2 regions of the Paenibacillus sp. V4I5 genome follow, and region 1 is predicted to be linked to the other one. Evidence: predicted binding sites of a transcription regulator. Region 1 holds the regulator's gene; the other holds the start of a gene.
What was found. The regulator NrdR, encoded in region 1, represses ribonucleotide reductase genes. The targets are predictions, from matches to a motif close to AACACNATATATNGTGTT.
Positions count from the first base shown of each region.

Region 2: the regulator NrdR is predicted to act here: its motif matches at 3,762-3,779, upstream of nrdI (class Ib ribonucleoside-diphosphate reductase assembly flavoprotein NrdI).

Region 1 is NZ_JAUSZB010000002.1:2,712,605-2,722,896, forward strand. It holds gene htpG (molecular chaperone HtpG) at 1-137, shown strand, start outside; gene QFZ78_RS14305 (transposase) at 319-555, opposite strand; gene QFZ78_RS14310 (hypothetical protein) at 1,074-1,247, opposite strand; cyclic di-GMP riboswitch class I at 1,331-1,427, shown strand; gene QFZ78_RS14315 (hypothetical protein) at 1,470-1,658, shown strand; gene nrdR (transcriptional regulator NrdR) at 1,823-2,302, opposite strand; gene QFZ78_RS14325 (alpha/beta-type small acid-soluble spore protein) at 2,418-2,642, shown strand; gene QFZ78_RS14330 (lytic transglycosylase domain-containing protein) at 2,744-3,322, opposite strand; gene coaE (dephospho-CoA kinase) at 3,319-3,915, opposite strand; gene QFZ78_RS14340 (MntP/YtaF family protein) at 3,998-4,741, opposite strand; gene mutM (DNA-formamidopyrimidine glycosylase) at 4,839-5,699, opposite strand; gene polA (DNA polymerase I) at 5,823-8,483, opposite strand; gene QFZ78_RS14355 (HAD family hydrolase) at 8,617-9,366, shown strand; gene QFZ78_RS14360 (GGDEF domain-containing protein) at 9,378-10,292, opposite strand, start outside.
Region 2 is NZ_JAUSZB010000002.1:3,187,228-3,197,519, forward strand. It holds gene nrdF (class 1b ribonucleoside-diphosphate reductase subunit beta) at 52-1,038, opposite strand; gene nrdE (class 1b ribonucleoside-diphosphate reductase subunit alpha) at 1,061-3,145, opposite strand; gene nrdI (class Ib ribonucleoside-diphosphate reductase assembly flavoprotein NrdI) at 3,132-3,491, opposite strand; gene serC (3-phosphoserine/phosphohydroxythreonine transaminase) at 4,081-5,169, opposite strand; gene thpR (RNA 2',3'-cyclic phosphodiesterase) at 5,311-6,066, shown strand; gene QFZ78_RS16465 (DUF421 domain-containing protein) at 6,181-7,041, shown strand; gene QFZ78_RS16470 (NUDIX hydrolase) at 7,058-7,678, opposite strand; gene QFZ78_RS16475 (mismatch-specific DNA-glycosylase) at 7,675-8,196, opposite strand; gene bioC (malonyl-ACP O-methyltransferase BioC) at 8,319-9,203, opposite strand; gene QFZ78_RS16485 (alpha/beta hydrolase) at 9,184-9,972, opposite strand; gene bioF (8-amino-7-oxononanoate synthase) at 9,969-10,292, opposite strand, start outside.

The sequences.
Region 1 (10,292 bases):
AAGACGCTTTTGACAAAGACAAAGAAAAGCTGAATCTTTATACGGCTTTGTTGTACAATCAAGCGCTCTTAATCGAAGGATTGCCTCTTCAAGATCCGGTTGAATTCACGAACGATATCTGTAAAATCATGGTTTAATACGATTAAAGGGGCTGTCTCAAAAGTAACATTATAGATGTGTGGGACAGAACAATTGTTTAAAAATAGTGAATATTTGAATGAAAAAGGAGCTAAGCGGCTTGTATGTGCTTAGCTCCTTTGTTTTTGGCGTCCACCGCCACAGTGAGTGTGGGCAAGCGAAGCCACCCGACCTCCAGACTTACTTTGGTAAGCTTCGAAGCAGGAACCTTTTCGAACCGCTAGCCTTCTTCGCTGCGGGGCTTCTCACGTGGCTGGTTTTTAAACACAAATACTTCATGCTCACTTTGACTTCACGCTGTCCTGCAGCTTTCGTGCACTGCGGTTTCAACGGACATCCTTCACAACTTACACATCGGTAATGACGTTCCGTACTTCTGGACGGCTTTACCCCAAACAAAGGTATACCGATTGGCATTGGCTTCAATTTTGGTGCCGTCGACAAAGTAGTGCTCAAGTTGCACGTATTTATCGTCAGCAAGAAATTGAAGAACCGCGGGCCTATCTCACAGTCAGCTTCGGCGACTTTTTGCACAGCAACTTTTGCTGCAATGATGTATTTCATCGTTAGATTCAAGTTGAGGTCGCATTACGATTGCTGCAACGATGTTTTATATCGTTACGAGGGCGATTGGGCGAATAACTGTTCATAAAAGGTTGATGGAACGATGTTTTACATCGTTGCAAGGGAGCTCAATCATCATTTTAATGCTGTAACGATACTTTTCATCATTGTGTCACAGGTCGGTAAACTCTGCGTGGACTGTTTATCTCTCAGACATATTCGACTACTTTTTGAAAAGTTCAGCTCCCACTTTAAGTATTCGCAATATGTCTGCTACTTCCATTGGAAAAATCCAATGGAAGTATGAATTTCGTTCTGAATACCGCTTAGAGCAAATGTCCCAGAAAGTAAGTATGCCTTTTTTTATATGATCAACCACTCTTATAATCGGGAAAGGTTTCCTTTACCTCATATTGTTTCTTCGAATCCGAGTTTGCATACACATAAGCCAATAAGCGATCTTGATCAATTCCGAGAGAGTTAGCAACTTTTACGATATCTAATTCATAAGAAATGCTTGGAATTTGATTGGACTTGACGGACATATGCTTCAACCATCCTTCGAATAATGTAATTAATGGAAACTCAATCGGTAAATATGATATAGTTTTCTTACAAACATAAATCGGTACGATAAAGGCAAAACCACTGAAAAGTGGTGACGCAAAGCTACAGGGACTAAAATGGCATTCTGTGAATGTCCAAAATGTCAGCCAGCTACCGCCTCCGTCCGATTCATGTAGAAAGACTAGGAGGGAACAAAGATAATGGGAAAAATTTCGGTGGATGGTAGAATGAGTATGGATGTACAGCAATTAATTGATAACTTGCACCTTCCAGAAAGTGATCTTTTGAATATGTTCTCCTTTAAGTTTGATAACAACGTTTTAACCCAAGATGAAGCTATTCGGTTTATTCATTTTCTCCGAAGTGAACTGGACAAACGCACTCAATAAAGGAATTATGCACGAAAGCACACAAAAATACAGTCGGTTGATGTCTAAAGATTTATTTTTTTCAAATATATTTTAATCGCACAATTGTTGATTTCACGGGAAAAAATGAGAAAAGACAACGGGAATCCCGCTGTCTTTTTCTTATTTTTTGTCATATTTAGCGATTATTTATCCCGGAGAAGTCCGGTGTCATGCTTTCCCAATATTTGCGTTAACTCCTTCAGGAACATATTAATGTCCTTAAACTGCCGGTATACGGAGGCAAAGCGAATGTACGCCACTTCATCGACGGGGTACAGCTGTTCCATGACGATTTCTCCAATGCTTAAACTATCCACTTCAGCATGAGCCGTGGTGCGAAGCTGCATTTCCACTTCAGAAACCATCATCTCAAGCCTCTCCATCGATACAGGTCGCTTTTCACAAGCTCGAATCAAGCCTCTTAATATTTTCTCTCGACTAAATTCTTCCCTACTTCCATCTTTCTTAATCACGATTAACGGAGTTTCTTCCACCATCTCAAATGTGGTGAATCTTCTCGCGCATTTCTCACATTCTCGACGACGACGAATCGATTTGTTTTCATTGGCTGAACGTGAATCAAGAACTTTCGTACCGGAATAGTCACAGAACGGACACTTCATTCGCTATCTCTCCTTTCTCTCTTCTCTTCTTTGATCTATTACCATATGTTACATGTCATGAACTTAGGAGATATGCACACAATACTATTACCAAACGACAAGGAGGTGAACAGACATGGGCGCAGGACAAAACCGTAACAGCAATACTTTAGTTGTTCCTCAAGCTAACGCAGCCTTGGATCAGTTAAAATACGAAGTAGCGCAAGAACTTGGTATCGCCATCCCACAAGATGGTTATATGGGTAATATGGCTACTCGTGATGCTGGTGCCATTGGTGGTAACATCACTCGTCGCTTAGTACAAATCGCAGAGCAATCCTTGGCTGGTCAATTCAAGTAATCTTGAATCCTAGCTATTGAGCTCTAAAACAGGAAGTATTGGACTCTAAGCCCCCAAAAGGAGCTAGTCCAATGCTTCTTTGTTTATGTAGAGACGGAATCCTAATCCTTCTTTCCCCACTGCTGAGAATAAAGCTTCGTGTATTTCTCGTAATAATAGAGTACCCGCTGTACATAGTGACGTGTTTCTCCGAATGGAATCTGATTAATATGCTCTTCTGAACCATCCCAAACGTCATTTTGCTTCCATTTATTCACATTGCCTTGACCTGCATTATAAGCCGCAATCGCATAAATTAAATTACCATTATAATGCTTCTTAAGCCAGCTCAAATACCAAGAACCAAGATTAATATTTACGTCCACTTTTAATAAATCTTCCTGCACATGAGGCCCTAAATTCGTGGATTCTACAATCCACTCTGCCGTATCAGGCATCAACTGCATGAGGCCTAAAGCACCCTTGCTTGACTCCAAATGATATTTATAATTCGTCTCCACCCTAATAATCGCAGCAATTAGAAATGGATCTATATTGTGTTTCGCCGCGCTCTGCCTAATTTCCTGCTCAAAATAGATCGGGTACAGCTTTCTTCCGATAAAATCACTATTCATAAAGAGAACCAGAACAAAACAAACAAGAAGCAGGGCAAAAACTCGTTTTTTACGTAAAAAGGTCATGAAAGCCCCTTTCCTAACCAAAACCGCTCCACTTCAGCGTTAGTTTCTTCCCATGTACCGCTGTTGTCAATGACAACATCCGCGAATTTACGTTTCTCCTCAATGGACATCTGAGCATCAATGCGATTATTCGCCGCACTTTCTGACAGTCCATCTCGCTGCATTAGCCGCTCCAACTGGACTGGACGTGGTACATAAACAACCATAACTTCTTGAAACATGAAGGATAAATTAGATTCGATTAATAAAGGGACATCGACCACAACAAGCTTGTCTGGAAATTGCCTTTCATAGGCCTCCATCTGTTCACGTATTTGTGCACGAATTGGCGGATGCAGAATACTTTCCAGCTGCTTGCGTGCCTCCGTATTACCAAAAATGATCTCGCCAAGCTTCTTGCGATGAAGTGAGCCATCTACCTGAAGAACAGCTTGTCCAAAATGTGCAGCAACCTGTTCAAGAACAGGGCTGCCGGGCTCGACGACATCGCGGGCTATCATATCCGCATCTACTAATAGGGCGCCGCGGCTAACCAGCATGGCGCTAACCGTGCTTTTGCCGCAAGCGATACCTCCTGTTAACCCGATATTCATGGGCAAATCTCTCCTAATCGTTTTCCACTCGGAAAACTTTCTCATATCCCAAAGATTTACGAAATACTAGTAAAAGGACGTGCTACAACAATTTAAATAGACCCATGATAATAAGTACACATCCCGGAAGTACAGACAGTTTCTTCATCCAATTCATCTCCGCATACCGTAAACCAAACCGCAAACCTAATGCAATAAATAAACCACTTGATATCGAAATGACGGAAGCTGTTAACAGTGGAACGAAACCAATTAAAGCGGCGCCAATGCCTGCACCGAACGCATCCAAAGATAGCGCCAAACCAAGCAATGTTGCCTCTGAAGCCGAAATATTACCCGATTTGTCAACGTCTGCAATGGATGGCGTTCGCAAAATTTGAATAACCAGTCCGAAGCGTTTCAGCTCGATATTCAATATTTCCTTCGTTCTCTGCAACGTATCAAACGTGAGAATTTCTCCAGAACCCGGATGCTTACCCTCTTGTAAAGGAAGAACACCGCTTATCGATGCTTGATCTAAAGATGCGACTCTCCCCCGTTCCTGATGCTCTTGAGGCTTTTGTTGTCTCATTTGTGCCAATGCCCAGATGCCAATTCCGATTAATATAAGAGCACCGATTCGCTTAGCTACCAAGAGAGACATGAAGGACGACATCAGTACACCGATCTGCATCGAGCTGTAGATAATGATACCAGACCAAAGCGATATAATCCCAATGGAGAGGAGTGGAATTCGTATTTTACGTAATCCATACATCACACCGACGCCGAAGCCGTCCAAGGAAACTGCGAAAGCAAGAATAAGTAGTGAAACTACAGGAAGCATAATACCCCTCCTAAGAGTTATACCTAGAAACTAGCTTGTAAGCCGTTTATCTAGGCTAATTACTCCATATCATATGGGGAGGGGGGGCTTCAGGTGCCTATTTCTCTGACTTCTTTCGGTTTCTAGTCTGCTTTAACGGTTGGCAGGTTGGGCAAATATGCGTTCCTCTGCCGCCAACAACGGTTTTGTAGATCTCACTCCCGCATGTTTTACAGGGCTCGGACTGTCTGCCATAAATGTTCAGTTGATGCTGGAACAAGCCAATTTCGCCTTGTCCATTCACATACGATTTGATGGAGGACCCACCAACTTCAACTGATTCACGAAGGGTACGTATGATAGCTGAGTGAAGGAGTACGAGTTCCTTCTTGCTCAACGAGGAGGCTTCGCGCTCTGGATGAATGCCAGCCAAGAAAAGGGACTCGTCTACATAAATATTCCCGATACCCACGATATATTCTTGATTCAGCAGCAGCGGTTTTATCTTCGTCGAACGATGAGCGATCCGGTCTCGAAAAGCCTCGAAGGTGAAGCCTTCATCAAGCGGTTCAAGTCCAAGCTTATGCAGCGGAGGCTGCGTGAGATCTTCCCCTTTGGGAAACAGATGCATCGTTCCAAATTGTCTAACATCCTTATAGCGGAGCTCGCTGCCATCGGTGAAGCGGAACAACACATGGGTGTGAAGCTCCAACGGATCTTCACCAGCATACAGACCGTACCGTCCTTCCATCCGCAGATGAGAAACCATGACGTAATCAGTAAGTATGAAGCGCAGAAATTTCCCTCTGCGTTCTATCGTCTCAACCGTCTGACCTTGCAGAAGAACCTCAAACATATGAATATCGTCCGGCTTTTGGATGATGCGAGGCAGTCTGACCTGAACTTGCTCAATCGTTTTTCCGGTGATTAAATTGTTCAGCGTACGTCTGACCGTTTCGACTTCGGGTAGTTCAGGCACGGATGTTCACCTCTTTTGTGTTGTTGATTGGCCAAGCGGGCGAGAAGGCGAGGCCGAGAGTGCCGGATTGGCTCGCTCAGGGGCTACGTCCTCCGGGTTGACCGATTTCAGTACTAGTGCAACTTACTTGGCATCGTACCAAGTAAGGCCGAAGTCGACGTCCGCTCTAAGCGGGACATCCAGTTTAAGGGCTGCAGCCATGACTTCCGGTACTACCCGGCGCATGGTCTCAAGCTCCTCTTCGGGGACTTCAAAGACGAGCTCATCGTGTACTTGAAGCAGCATGCGGCTCTTGAGTCCGTCTTTTTTCAAACGGTCGGCCATCTGGACCATGGCTAGTTTAATGATATCAGCGGCCGTCCCTTGTATCGGCGTATTCATCGCTGTTCGTTCAGCGAAGGAACGCAGATTAAAGTTCGATGCCGTGATCTCGGGAAGATAGCGGCGACGCTGCAGCAAGGTCGTGACATAACCGTCCCTGCGAGCATCCTTCACGATATCGTCCATATATTTGCGAACCCCTTGGAATACAGCAAAATACTGTTCAATGAACTGAGCTGCATCCCTGCGGGTGATGTCTAAGTTCTGGGACAAGCCGTAGTCGCTGATGCCGTAAACGATCCCGAAGTTGACGGCTTTGGCCTGACGGCGCATGTTCGCGTCGACAGCGCTCTCTTCTACCCCGAAGACGTCCATCGCCGTCTTCGTGTGGATGTCCATATTCTGAAGGAACGCTTCCTTCAGATTCTCATCCTGCGAGATGTGCGCAAGCACGCGCAGCTCGATCTGCGAGTAATCCGCAGCAAGAATGTACCATCCAGGCTCGGATGGAACGAATACCTTGCGGATCTTACGGCCTTCCTCCAGACGAATAGGAATATTCTGGAGGTTCGGGAATTGGCTGCTGAGCCGGCCCGTGGCGGCAATCGTCTGCCGGTAATAGGTATGCACCTTACCGGTCTCCGGCCGCACCTCTTTAAGCAGCCCTTCGACGTACGTCGATTGCAGCTTCGCAAGCGAACGGTAGTTCAAAATCTCCCCTACGACTTCGTGGTAGGGCGCAAGGCGCTCAAGCACCTCGGCATCCGTCGAGTAGCCGGTTTTGGTCTTCTTCCAAGCTGGCAGCCCCAGCTTCTCGAACAAGATCTCGCCAAGCTGCTTCGGCGAGTTGATGTTGAACTCTACGCCGGCGAGCGTGTAGATGCGGGTCATGATCGCATCCAGCTTGCCTGCAAGCTCCACGCCGAATGCTTTGAGCCCCTCGGCATCCAGCGCTATGCCGCGCAGCTCCATCTCCGCGAGAACGCCTGCTAGCGGCAGCTCTAGCTCGTAGAAGAGGCTATGCATCTCACTCTTCTCCAGTTCTTCGCGCAGCACGGGCACGATGCGCGCAATGGCCATCGCTTTGCGGCCCAAGTGGTCGCTAAGCGCAGCAAGCTCAGGCAAGCGAAACTTCGCTCCCTTGCCGAACACTTCCTCGTCGGTCTTAACGCCCGGCAGGCTGTACTTGCCCGTCAAGCCGCTCAAGCTAAGATTCGACTCTGTCGGATCGAGTAAGTAAGCGGCCAGCAGAGCATCGAAGTCCACCCCTTTGAGGTGGATGCCTTGCCAAGCCATCACCAGCTGGGCACGGTGCTGGTCGAAGAGCTGCTTCTTCTTGGAATCATCGCCTAGCCAAGTGCGCAGCGGCTCGCCCGCTTCGCTCTTCAGCAGCGCTAAAGGCACGAAGTAAGATGTATTCGTTTCCCCATCATACGTAAACCAGACAACGCCAACCCCCACAGCTTGATGCGGATTTTCCCCAACAGCCTCAACATGGATGGCAGCGTTATCGCCTATTTTGCCAATCAACTCATCCATGTTGTCTTTGGTTACAACAACTGCAACCAAACTCTCGACAACTTGATCTTCCGACACGCTGCTTGGCCCGAAATCCATCTTTTCCAGGAGGGATTTGAATTCCAGCTTGCGGAACATACTGGATAAAGCTTGTCCATCAAAGCCATCGTAGCGGAAAACATCCCACTCGGTTTCCATCGGCACTTCGCGGAAAATCGTCGCAAGTTCCTTACTCATGATGGCGTCCTTGGCATGCTCTTCCACTTTTTCTTTCATCTTGCCTTTGAGGCTAGCCGAATTGGCCAGAACTTCTTCCACGGAACCAAACTCATGTAACATCTTGAGTGCCGTTTTTTCCCCGACACCCGGAATGCCTGGAATATTATCCGACGTATCGCCCATCAACCCTTTGAGGTCGATAATTTGAGCAGGCGTGAGGCCGTATCTCTCTTTTATTTCTGCAGGATTATAAAGATCAACTTCACTAATTCCTTTACGTGTGATCGCAACGGTCACATGCTCAGAAGCCAGCTGCAGCATATCCTTATCCCCCGAAACGAGAAGCACCTTCTCGCCTCTTTCATCAGCTGCCTTGGTCAAGGTTCCAATGATATCGTCAGCCTCATAGCCTGTCAGCTCAAACTGTGGAATCTTGAAAGCTTGAAGCAGCTCTTTGATCAGCGGAAACTGCTCGGAGAGCTCAGACGGCGTTTTGGCACGTCCACCTTTATATTCCGTGTATTCTTTGTGTCTAAACGTTATTTTCCCAGCATCGAACGCAACGAGAAAATGCGTAGGTTTTTCTTCTTCTATTAATTTCAGCAGCATCGTTGTAAATCCATAAACCGCATTCGTGTGTAAACCATTAGAATTACTGAGCAAAGGTAAAGCATAAAAAGCTCGATTCGCGATAGAGTTACCATCAATAATAATAAGCTTATCCATAAGTTCGCACCCCGATTTTTGACATACTTCCTTCATCATAGCATACGAAATTAAAATAAAAAAACGGTTCCGCACATAAACATGTATGGAATCCATTTTTCAATGGGCCGGTCTTCAGAAGGAGGTTCTCCATATGAGCCCTTTTTTCTCACCAATACGCAAAAAGGTTATTTTTTTCGATATGAATAATACGATCCTGGATCGCAGACAATGCTTTGATTCGGCATTCCTTGAAGTCATGAACGACTTTACAGCAAGATGGGATCCGGGCGAAATGCTTTTTACAGCCCAAGAAGCCCTACAAAGCTATAAGATGGAGTGGAGCCGTCACCGAAAGGCACCGATTAGGAGTCCCATATCCCCTGATGAGCTGCGCCACATTTGTTTGCGTAAAGCTCTTCAGCCTATGCCGGTGAACGTAAGTCCTGCTTTTACACGGTCTTTTTTCGAACAGGTAGAAGAACAGGAAGATAACTTCGTTGCCCTCTTTCCCGGTGTTGAAGACACACTTGAGGCGTTATCACATAACTATAAACTGGCTATCATCAGTAACGGAAATCGGAAAAGGTTGCAGAGCAATTTGGAGAAAATGAAACTCACCAGGTGGATCGATCAAGATCGTTTATTTAGTTCGGAGAAGGATGGACCGCGAAAGCCGCACCCCGCTATCTTTGAGAGAGCTCTAAAGACGATGAGCACGGCTTCAAACCAAAGTGTGATGGTTGGAAATTCGTGGCGTAATGATGTGGTGGGGGCCGCGTCAAGCGGCATGGATGCGATCTGGATCCATCCGGGGAATATTAAGAAAATATCGGAGCGCCGAATCGGCAAACAGAAGGTCATCATTATCCGTTCTTTTAAACAATTATTATACACATTTTAATTCAAGTACCTTTAGCCAATTTTTTCGAAATAATAAATACTTCCTTGATGCGCTTTTGCTTTCTTTTTGAGTAAGGCGGCAGTTTGGGAAATGTGTTCGAGTGAAATGGGAGATTCGCAGACACAGACGACTAAAGAGAGCGATAGCGTAACTCCCTCGCTCTTTACCTTGTTGCCGCTTCGATCCCATACATACTCCCACTCCTCATCCTCATAGAACAACTGCACACCTTGTTCGAAGCGGCGAATGATTTCCTGACACAGTTGTTTTGGAGATAAAGTGGCCGAGATCGCGATAAAATCATCGCCTCCCACATGCCCGACAAAATCATGCGGAGTCCCACAAACCGCAATGGATTGCTGCATGACATCCGCTGTATATTGAATCAGTTGGTCCCCTTTTTGAAATCCAAACCGATCATTGAACCACTTGAAGTAATCTAAATCCGCATATACCACATGAAACGGTTTGTTATCACTTATCCTCTTGTTCAACTCGCGATTGATTTGCAAATTGCCTGGCAGTCCTGTTAGTGGATTGGCCACACGCGCAGACTCCATACGTACATTCGTTATACTCTCAAGAATCGTTCGGATGGATGCTACTCCTCCCATCTTCCCATTGCTTGTAACGATGACAAGGTCGTATAAGTGGTTGATTGCGCGTGAGGTAGCCATTTGTGATACTTCCTCAACAGGCATAAGCTCATCCACGATCAGCGGCGATTCATCCATAATGCTGTCAATGGTTCGATTCCAGAACAAGGAGAAGGCGTATTGCCCGGTTAATTGCTGAAATAAGCGGTCTCTCATCATGAGGCCAGCCGGCACTTCTTCATCCACGATGACAGCACCCACAGCCTCTTGATTTTTTTTGAAGTAATCAGCCACTTCCGAAATCAGTTTTTTCTTGTCAAACACTTTCAC
Region 2 (10,292 bases), 470 kb from region 1:
CTCATAAGACAACAAAGGACCTGACGAAAACCGTCAGGTCCTACTTTATGTTCAATCCCCAAAAAGGAAATCATCATCCGTCAACGCTTCAACGTGAATCGTACGTACATATCCATTTCCCTTTTTCGAGAAAAAGTCATGCTGCTTCGTCTTCGTGCTCAGACCGTTAAGAACAATCGGATTAATATCCTCTTCTTCGAAAATTGGGTCTACGCCCAGGTTCATGAACGCTTTATTCGCGTTGTACCGTAAGAAAGCTTTCACTTCTTCTGCCAAGCCCAAGGTTCCATATAGACTTTCAGTATAGCTTTCCTCATTGGCATGAAGCTCCTTCAGCAAGGCACACAATGTTGTGTATGCCTCATCCTGTTCCGCAGGGCTTAACTGCGCATAAACCTCTTGTGCCAGGACACCGATATACAGACCATGAATACTCTCATCGCGTAAAATCAAATCGATGATTTCGCCACTGCTTGTCATTTTACCCTGTCCGGCTAAGTAAAGCGGATAATAGAAGCCGCTATAGAACAAGTAGCTCTCCAGCAAGACAGATGCTGCCATAGCTAAATACAGCTCTTTAGTCGTTCTAATATTTTCATAGAAATGGGAAATTTTATTTGCCTTGAACTGCAAGTAAGGATTACGCTCCACCCACAGGAAGAGCTCATTGATTTCTTCCGTTGTAGACAACGTGGTGAAAATACTGCTGTAAGACTTCGCATGTATTTGTTCCATCATACCCATGAAGCTTAGCACAGCTTTGCGCTGCAGCCCATCGACATGCTCAAGAATCTTCGGCATGCCGACGCCGCCTTGCATGGTATCAAGCAGCGTAAGCCCACCGAGTACTTTCATGTAAAGCTCACGTTCTTCACCGCTTAACGTGATCCATGACATTTTATCATCAGATAATGGGATTTCCTCATCTGTCCAGAACTGCATAATATTTTGATTCCAGAAAGTGATCGTAAAATCATCATCGGGACGATTCCAATTCACAGCTTTCCTGGCATTATTTAGGGTAGTGGCCGTACTCATTTATATTTAATCCCCTTCCAAATTACACCGAGCAGCTGACGCATTCCTCAACGGATAGCTGATTCGTTCGCGTGTAGTAGAGCGATTTAAGTCCTTTGTGTGCCGCATAGAGGTATAGTTTAGCAAGTTGTCTCGTCGAAACATCGCTATTTACATGTAAAATCGTTGAAATCCCTTGATCCACATGTATTTGAATTTCTGCAATAAGATCAAGAATCTTAAACTGATCCATTTGATAAGCAGATTTATAGTAAAAGAAATTATCACGTGCCATGAAAGGCATCGGATAGTACGTAGTTGAGTTCGCATAAGTTCGAGTCTCGATCGGTTCAACAATCGGCATGACACTCGAGGTTGCATTTTGAATATAAGAAATGCTTTGTGTTGGAGCAACGGCCAATCGGTAAGCATGATAAAGACCATTGGTTTTTACATCTTCGTTTAACTTGGCCCAGTCGCTTGGTGATGGAATCGGCATTCCCTCAAACAAGGACTTCACTTTATCCGTAAGCGGACGGTAATCCGTCTCTATGTACCGGTTGAAATAGGCGCCATTCGCATACTCGGATAGCTCAAAGCCTTCGAAGGTTTGCCCCGATGATTTGGCAATTTCCATACTTTGCTCAATCGAATAATAGTTCATAGCCATGAAGAACGTGCGGACGAAATCTTTGGCTTCATCACTCTCATAGCTAATTTTGTTCTTAGACAAGTAGCCATGAAGATTCATAACACCGAGACCAACGGAGTGCAGCTCACGATTTGCTTTGGCAACCCCCGGCGCATTGCTGATCGTCGTCATATCACTAACCGAAGTCAAGGCAATCATGCCCTCGTGAACGGTTTCGCGCAGCTTCTTACGATCCATTACGTTTGCAATGTTCATGGAAGCAAGGTTACAGCTGATATCTCTAAGAATAAGGTCATCTTGGCCGTAATCGTTGATTTCCGAAGTTTCTTGCAGTTGGAAAATCTCAGTACAGAGATTAGACATTTTAATCGTACCGATACCTTTCAGGGCATGATCCCTGTTAGCATTCGAACGGTTCATCATATATGGATAACCGGATTCCAGTTGGGTAGTCGCAATTTTAACTAGCATGTCACGCGCACTCATGACAACCTTTTTCTTCACTTTCGGATTGGCCAGCAGTTCATCATACATCTCATCGAGATCAATATCATCCAAATGCTTACCATAGGTTTGTAGTACCGTGTAAGGAGCAAATACATGCAGCGGCTTGTTCTCTTCAGCCAACTTGTAAAACTTGTTCGGTACAATGAGACCGATGGACAGTGTCTTCAGGCGAGATTTCTCATCCGCATTAATTTTCTTACTATCTAGGAACTCCATAACGTCCCAGCCGAAAATGTTGTAATAAGCGGCTCCGGAACCTTTACGCTGCCCCATTTGATCTGCGTAGGAGAACGCATCCTCCATGAGCTTAAGAACCGGCATAATACCTTTTGCGGCGTTTTCCACACCTTTAATCGTTTCCCCGCGTCCACGAAGCTTGGACAAGTTAACGGCTACGCCACCGCCAATTTTGGAAAGCTGCATGCAGGTAGCTAGCACGTAGTTAATAGAATTAAGAGAGTCGTCCATCTCCAGCAGGAAGCAGGATACCATTTCGCCTCGGCGGCTCTTACCTGCATTAAGGAACGTTGGTGTCGCTGGTTGCAAGCGTTGTTCCATCATCGATACTGCAAGCACTCGCGCAGTTTCTACGTTCCCACGTCCCAAGTACAAAGCAACAATAGCAACGCGATCCGGGAAATGTTCCAGGTATAAAGATTTATCATCACTGCGTAACGCGTAATCCGTATAGAATTTCGAAGCTGCCATGTAGGAGGCGAACTCGAATTGATTATCGTGGGCCACTTGATAAACATCGTTAACTTCATCTTGCGTATATTTCTCATATACGTTCTCGTAATAGTTATGATCGATCATATAACGAACTTTAGAAGAAGTATCGGGGAAAGTGAGGCTTTTACTGTGGACTTCCTTCATAAAAACTTCAACAGCTTCTTTATCCTTCTCTAGTTGGAAAAAGTCATCCGCTCCGCGTTGCATCAATAAATTATTCAGCTCAATGTGCCGCAATTGCATGTACCCCCTGAACAAATCGTTCTACGTCATTTTTGGTGCCGGATAACTCAAACTTGGTTAACACAGGCACATCGTACTGCTGTGAGATCGTATCTGCGCTTTTGGCAAATCCGTCTCCCCAGTTACGGTTACCACTTGCTGCTACTCCGATAAGACGAGAGGCATTGCTTTCTAGGAAAGAAGCTACCTTCGGAGGAACTTGACCAAAACCGGTTGTATAGGTAACCAGCACGAAGGGCTCGTCCATCTTCATCGCTTCCTCAATTTGAATCGCTGGCATTTTGAGTTTAGCAATAAACCGGCGAACATTTCCCGTCTTCGAATCGTAAGCAATCAGCATGGGCTTCCGTCTCCTAACACTCTCTTATTCTCTATTTAGTACCGCTTATGTAAGTAACCCTATATGTAGTAAACAAATGAATCATTCCGCTCAATTTAAGAGGAATACGCCATGTCTTTTCGACAATATATGCGAATTTCAGGATTACGCGACCTAGGAAAAAGGCGGTAATCACGCGGTTTATCACGGAATTTGATTCTATTTTTTCACAAATTCTAGTAGTTGTGTGTTTCGCTTTTTTTACGATATCTAGTTGATAGATTCAAATTTATATCAATATATTGTGTTTGTCAACGAGCAAAATGGCTCGTTTTGACTATTAAAATACGTAAACCTAGACAGGACGTGGCTCGGAAGGCTTTGAAAATTTATTTTCAATTTTGACTTGAAATTTTCGAATTTGTCGAAAGCAAGACTAGGGCTTTGATCTCACTAGATATAGATCTATCCCGCCCCAAATACAAGCTCACCAAACCGTCCCAGAGTCCTTCTAAGGTCGTTAATAGCGATGATGCCACATTCCTATCCAGAAGCAAAAAAAGCTATTCACGCGCACACGAGGGTGCCGTGAATAGCCTAATCTTATTTCTTAACCGTTGCGTTTTTGGAAATCACTCATGAATTCAGCGAGCGCTTTGCATGATGCATAAGGAACAGCATTATACGTAGATGCTCTCAAACCGCCTACACTGCGATGACCCTTCAACCCAACAAATCCGTTCTGTTCGGTTTCCTTAATGAACTTCTTCTCCAGCTCTTCATCCTTCAAGCGGAACGTGATGTTCATCGCGGAACGACTGCCCGCATCAACTGGTCCACGGTAGAAACCGCCGCTTTGGTCGATTGCGCTATAAATTAGACCTGATTTCTCAAGGTTATTTTTTTGGATAACAGCTAGTCCACCTTGTTCCTGAATCCATTTCAATACCAGGTTCATCATGTAGATTGAATATACTGGTGGTGTATTGTATAGGGAATTGTTTTTGCTATGGATTTCGTAGCGAAGCATGGTTGGAATCGTTTTAGGCAGATCTTGTAATAAATCTTCCTTGATAATAACCACCGTTACACCAGAAGGACCTAGATTTTTTTGCGCTCCTGCATAAATCATGCCGAATTTCGAAATATCAACAGGACGGCTCAAGATATCGCTGGACATGTCCCCAATTAACGGCACATTCCCTGTATCTGGAAAGCTTTGGAACTGAGCACCTTCAATCGTTTCGTTCGAAGTCAGATGCAGATAAGCAGAATCCGGATGAATGTTGATTTCTTTCAAGTCCGGAATTTTCATAAATTTCTGTTCTTTCGAGCTTGCTGCGATGGCAACTTCTCCGAACAAGCTTCCTTCCTGAACAGCTTTCTCCGCCCATGCACCTGTAAGTACATAGCTGCCTACTTTACCTGGCTTTAGAAAATTAAGCGGAATCATGGCGAATTGTGTACTCGCACCACCTTGCAAAAACTGCACTTGATACCCATCAGGGATGCTAAAAATTTGCTTCAACAATTGCTGCGTTTCATTATGTACTTGCTCGAACTCCGCGCTGCGGTGAGAAATTTCCATAATGGACATGCCGATGCCTTTAAATTCGACAAGCTCCTCTTGTGCTTTCTGCAGTACTTCGAGCGGTAATGCCGCAGGCCCTGCGTTAAAGTTATAGGCCCTATTTCCCATGAATGACCACACCTTTGCTTTTTTGTATTATCGCTATGATAGCAATATTCTCCTCATGCATCAAGTAAAACCTCAGTTGGCAATGCTAGGAGAAGTACGAAGAAGAGAACAGATTTGGATACAAAAGGAGCCTAATTACTTATGATAATGCTTGATTCGATAGGAGAAAGATCTACAAACGCTGCAAATTCTGAACAATCAAACACCTCAAATCACACAAACGCTTCAAGTTCCACGAACACACAAAGTTCAACAAACGCTTCAAGTTCCACAAACTCACAAAGTTCAACAAAAACACAAAGTTCAACAAACGCCTCCGAAATGTATCGGCTGTTCGTAGGGATTCAGCTCCCGCAAGACGTCCAGCGGGTGCTCGACATATGGAAAGACAGCATCCAAAAGGTGCTGCCTTTCCAAAAGTGGACGCATCCGCAGGATGTCCACGTCACGTTAAGCTTCCTCGGCGACGCATCCGCCGAGACGGCTGAAGCGCTGGCGGCCGACCTGCGCCAGCTTGCTGCAGCTGCGCTGCCGCTGACCCTGCACGCCGAGGGCCTCGGCGTGTTCGGACCTCCGGCGGCGCCGTCGATCCTCTGGGCGGGCCTCGCCGGCGACCTAGACGCGCTTGCTGCGCTGCAGCGCGAGGTCGCCGGCGTCTGCGCCCGCCACGGCTTCCCGGCCGAGGCTCGCGCCTACCGGCCGCACCTTACACTAGCCCGCCGCTACCGCACAGCGGCGGGGCCTTTCAAGCGCTCCGCCCTAGCAGCGGCTGGGGCGCCTGCCGGCGGCTGGCCCGCGTGGCGAGTAGAGGACATCGTCCTCTACCGCAGCCACTTGGGCCGTCAGCCTGCGTACGAGCCGCTAAACGTGCTCCCTTTTGGGGAACCGTCTACTTAATACTTTCACTTTATTACCGGCACTGGATTTAATATCTTGTTTTTGTATAACTTTCAATAATTATACAAACAATTAAACCAATTGATTAGGGTTAATAAAAGAGGAGGACCCCCTGTGCCAACTTGGCTTGAAATTGTTTTACGTACATTATTAGCAGTAGTCGTGCTTTTCGTTATGACAAAGTTGTTGGGTAAAAGACAAATTTCTCAGCTTTCCTTCTTCGAATACATTACGGGTATTACAATTGGCAGTCTAGCAGCTTACATCTCATTAGATTTGGATGCGAATTGGTTTCTAGGTTTGGTATCCATATCCGTTTGGGTTGCATGCTCTTTAATCATTGAATTCTTGCAGCTTAAAAGTAAAAAAATGCGGGATTTTATTGATGGTAAAGGAACCGTACTGATTAGAGACGGAAAAATTTTGGAAGATAATTTAAAGAAAGAACGACTCACCCTCGATGAACTCATGGAACAATTAAGAAAGAAATCCGCATTTAAAGTGGCTGATGTTGAATTTGCTATCATGGAAGCAAGTGGAGATATTAATGTTCTATTAGCTCGTAAACACCAACCGCTGACTCCAAGTCATTTGGGCATCAAAGTCGCCCCGGAGAAGGAGCCCCAAACCGTTATCATAGACGGTAACATTATGAACGAAGCATTGGCCACCATCGGTTTTAGCCGGGGATGGTTGCAAACAGAATTAGATAAACTGGCTGTGACAGTTGAAAATGTATTTCTAGGTCAAGTCGATTCTTACGGCCAATTGTTTGTGGATTTGTATGACGACAAGATCAAAGTCCCCCTGCCGCAAGAAAAGGCATCCTTATTTGCTACAATAAAAAAATGCGAAGGCGATCTGATGTTGTTTGGGCTTACTACGAAAAATAAAGATGCAAAAGAAATGTACGAACAATGCTCAAAGCAAATGGAGGAAATCATCGCACAACTGAAACCTGTACTTAAGCGTTAAGTCCTTGAACGTTTGGCTAGTCGAACAGCGTCTGCGCTGTGTGGTCACGGGCAAGGTCGAACATCCGCTGCAGTTGCTCAGCGGTGTTTCGCTCCACCGAGAGCGGCGGCAGCTCGCTCTCGCCGAAGAATTGGGCACCGGTCGTTTCCAGACCGGCTTCAAGTGCTTCCCCGCCCACCAGCTCGCACAAGATAAACATCTTGTACACGTGGTTTGCCGAGGGTGGGTGTGCGTGGCGCTCTTTATCGAAGACCGCCAGCAATCGCACCGGCTTGACATCATAGCCAGCTTCCTCGCGGGTCTCCTTGACGGCGACCTCCGACGGTGTAAGGCCGATGTCCGCCCAGCCCCCAGGCAAAGCCCAAGCACCGTCAGCTCTTTCCTTCACAAGCAGCAGCTTGTTCTCTCTCAAGACGACGGCCCGAATATCTACTTTCGGCGTCTGATACCCCGTGTCGCTGGCGAACAAAGCCGTCACCTTATCGATCGGTGTCTCTGAGAAATAACTCATCATCTCCACGCTGATCTTGCGCAGCGCCTCGTATCGCTCCAAGTCATAACCATTCTCACCATAGGTAAGTCCGGCTTGACTAATCGCCTGAATTTCTTTGGCCCACTCCAACCATGGGATATTCATCCGTTCCCCAACTCCGTTTCAATATATTTCTTGATGCCGCTATAAATTGCTACCATATCTTCAAGCTTCATCCGAACAAGCCCACTAGAGGAGGGACATACATAGTCGATCACACCTTCAACCACCGGATCCTGTTGACTCCCCCAACTCATCCCCCTACGGCCGCTATACTGTTCATATACCCCTTTTCCTACAAAACAGGCAACACGAGGTCGAAAAGCCTTGATCTTTTGTTTCAAAATAAGTCGACCTTCTCGGTATTCCTCAGGCGTAATTTCAGCAGCCGTTAACGAAGGGCGAGCCACGATATTCGTAAATCCATACCCAAGCTTCAGCAGATCCCCATCCTCTTGAGGTTTATACAGCCGAGGTGTTAATTCCGCTTGGAAAAGGATCCGATAAAAGCGATTGCTTGGATTCGCATAATGATGACCCGTTTCTCCAGATCGTATACTGGGGTTATACCCCACGAAAAGTATCCTTAAATGCTCCTGCAGATGATCCGAAATAGGCTCTATGCTCAACGTTTAGGCACCTCCACCGGCACGACGAATTTTTTGTCTTTTCAATAGGTTACCATGAACGCCTAAAAACCAAAAGCCGAGGTACAGGACCCCGGCTTCAGAAGATATCTGATTTTCTATCTATGAACATATGAATGAGAGACCCTAGCTTGGATCAAAAGAAGATCATAAGTGGCAGCGATGCCTCCCTTTATGCTGAATTTATCTTCATATGCCTTATACATGTTGGCGAACAGCCGTCGCGAGCTGAGGCCAGGCGTAGCGACGGCTTCTGAAGTGCTAGCTCCCATTGCTTTAACCGAATGGAGAAAATCTCTAACGGATGAATACGTTTCTTTTTGAATCGAACGCTCTTTTTGGATACTAGAAAACCCTGCTTCCATGAGCAAGTTTTTCCACTGAGTATCGGATTGAAAAGACAGTCCGTGCCGCTGTGGATCCATGCCGCTGGCTCTATACACATCATTAAATGACTGATGCAGCTCGATAAACGTTTCCGGTCCGAATGTTGCGAACACCAGTAAGCCTCCAGGACGAAGCATCTGCCGAAGGTGACGTATTGTTTGCTTCGGATTTTCAAGCCATTGAAAGCAAGCATTGGAGACAATGAGGTCGAACGAGGCTTCTTGTGCATCTGCCGACCACCTTTCTACATCGGCATGAATAAAACTTACTCGATCCGGTTGACAACTGTTGGTAGCTAAGTGACTTGCCATACCTGATCGGACACGTTGCTCCGCGACTTTGATCATCCCTGGTGCAATATCGAGTGCAATAATGGATGCTTTGGACCATTCGTTAACCAGAATTCCGGTCAGAGTACCCGTTCCACAGCCAATCTCAAGAATGTTAGATGCCTCTATAACTCCTTCTTCCTTCCACGGGATGAGAGATTTGGCAAGCTGCTCTGCCATAAGGCGCTGCACTTTGGCGTGAACATCATACGAACCCGCTGAACTTCGGTTAAATTGACACTCAATATCAGTCATCCTGCTGTTCATCCCACCACCGCCTCAGTTCCTCAGCTATCTCATCTTCTCTTCCCAAAAACGACGCATGACCGCAGTCGGCTATGGAAAGTAACTCTGCTTGAGGCAATTGTGCCACAAGCTCTGCCGCAGCGTTGAAAGGACAAATCTTATCCTCCGTGCCGTGAACAAGAAGAACCGGACATTCAATTTCCGGCAGCCCAGACAAGACTTCCTCACTTCGCAAAATCTGAAGACCGGCAATTAGTGCCGGAGTTGTCCAACTGCCAATGAGAGGAAATCTTTTGCCAAGACCGGCCTCCCATTCCGCTTCCGTAAACATATTCTGTCGAAATTTGGTTTCAACGCCCTGTCGGTCCTTCATGAGTCCCTTCATCATCTGCCTAACATAGGCATCTGCCCAGCCGCGGTCCCTCTCTTCAACGGAACGGGTAAACCGAGCTGTAGCCGCAAACAACACTAGACCATCAGCAAGTCCTTTGACCGCTAGTCTCAAAGCCAGTAATCCGCCGAGCGACCAGCCTCCGATCAACAGCTGACCACGGTCAGCCCTTGTCTTACACTCTGTAATCATCAAATTTTGTGCCGCTGTTTCAGTGAGCAGCAGCATTGTCTCGGGAGAATCGGCATCACTGTAATCGACAGAAATATGATGAAAATCCGGCAGTAACTCGCGAAGTCGATCGAAAACCGTATCCGGCATGCTCCATCCGCTCAGCCATAAGATGGTCCTGCTTGGCTTTTGCTGAATTTTCACTTGATTGCTATCCGAAGCAATCATAGACTCAACACTCCCAGTTGAAGCCCGACGGTACGGATTCTCGCAGCAGCATCGATCAATTCCTTATCCGTATGAACGGCTGACAATGAAAAGCGGATACGAGCTGTACCCTCAGGCACAGTAGGTGGACGTATGGCAACCGCCGCGATCCCTTCCTCTTCCAGAGCACCACTGAAACGCAGAGCTGTATCATTATCGCCGATGATTATCGGTACAATTGGAGAATCGCCGGCACTGACATCAAAACCTGCCGCGCTAAGCGAGGATCGAAAAAGCGTAACAGCTTCGCGAAGCCGTACACGGCGCCAATGCTCAGTTTG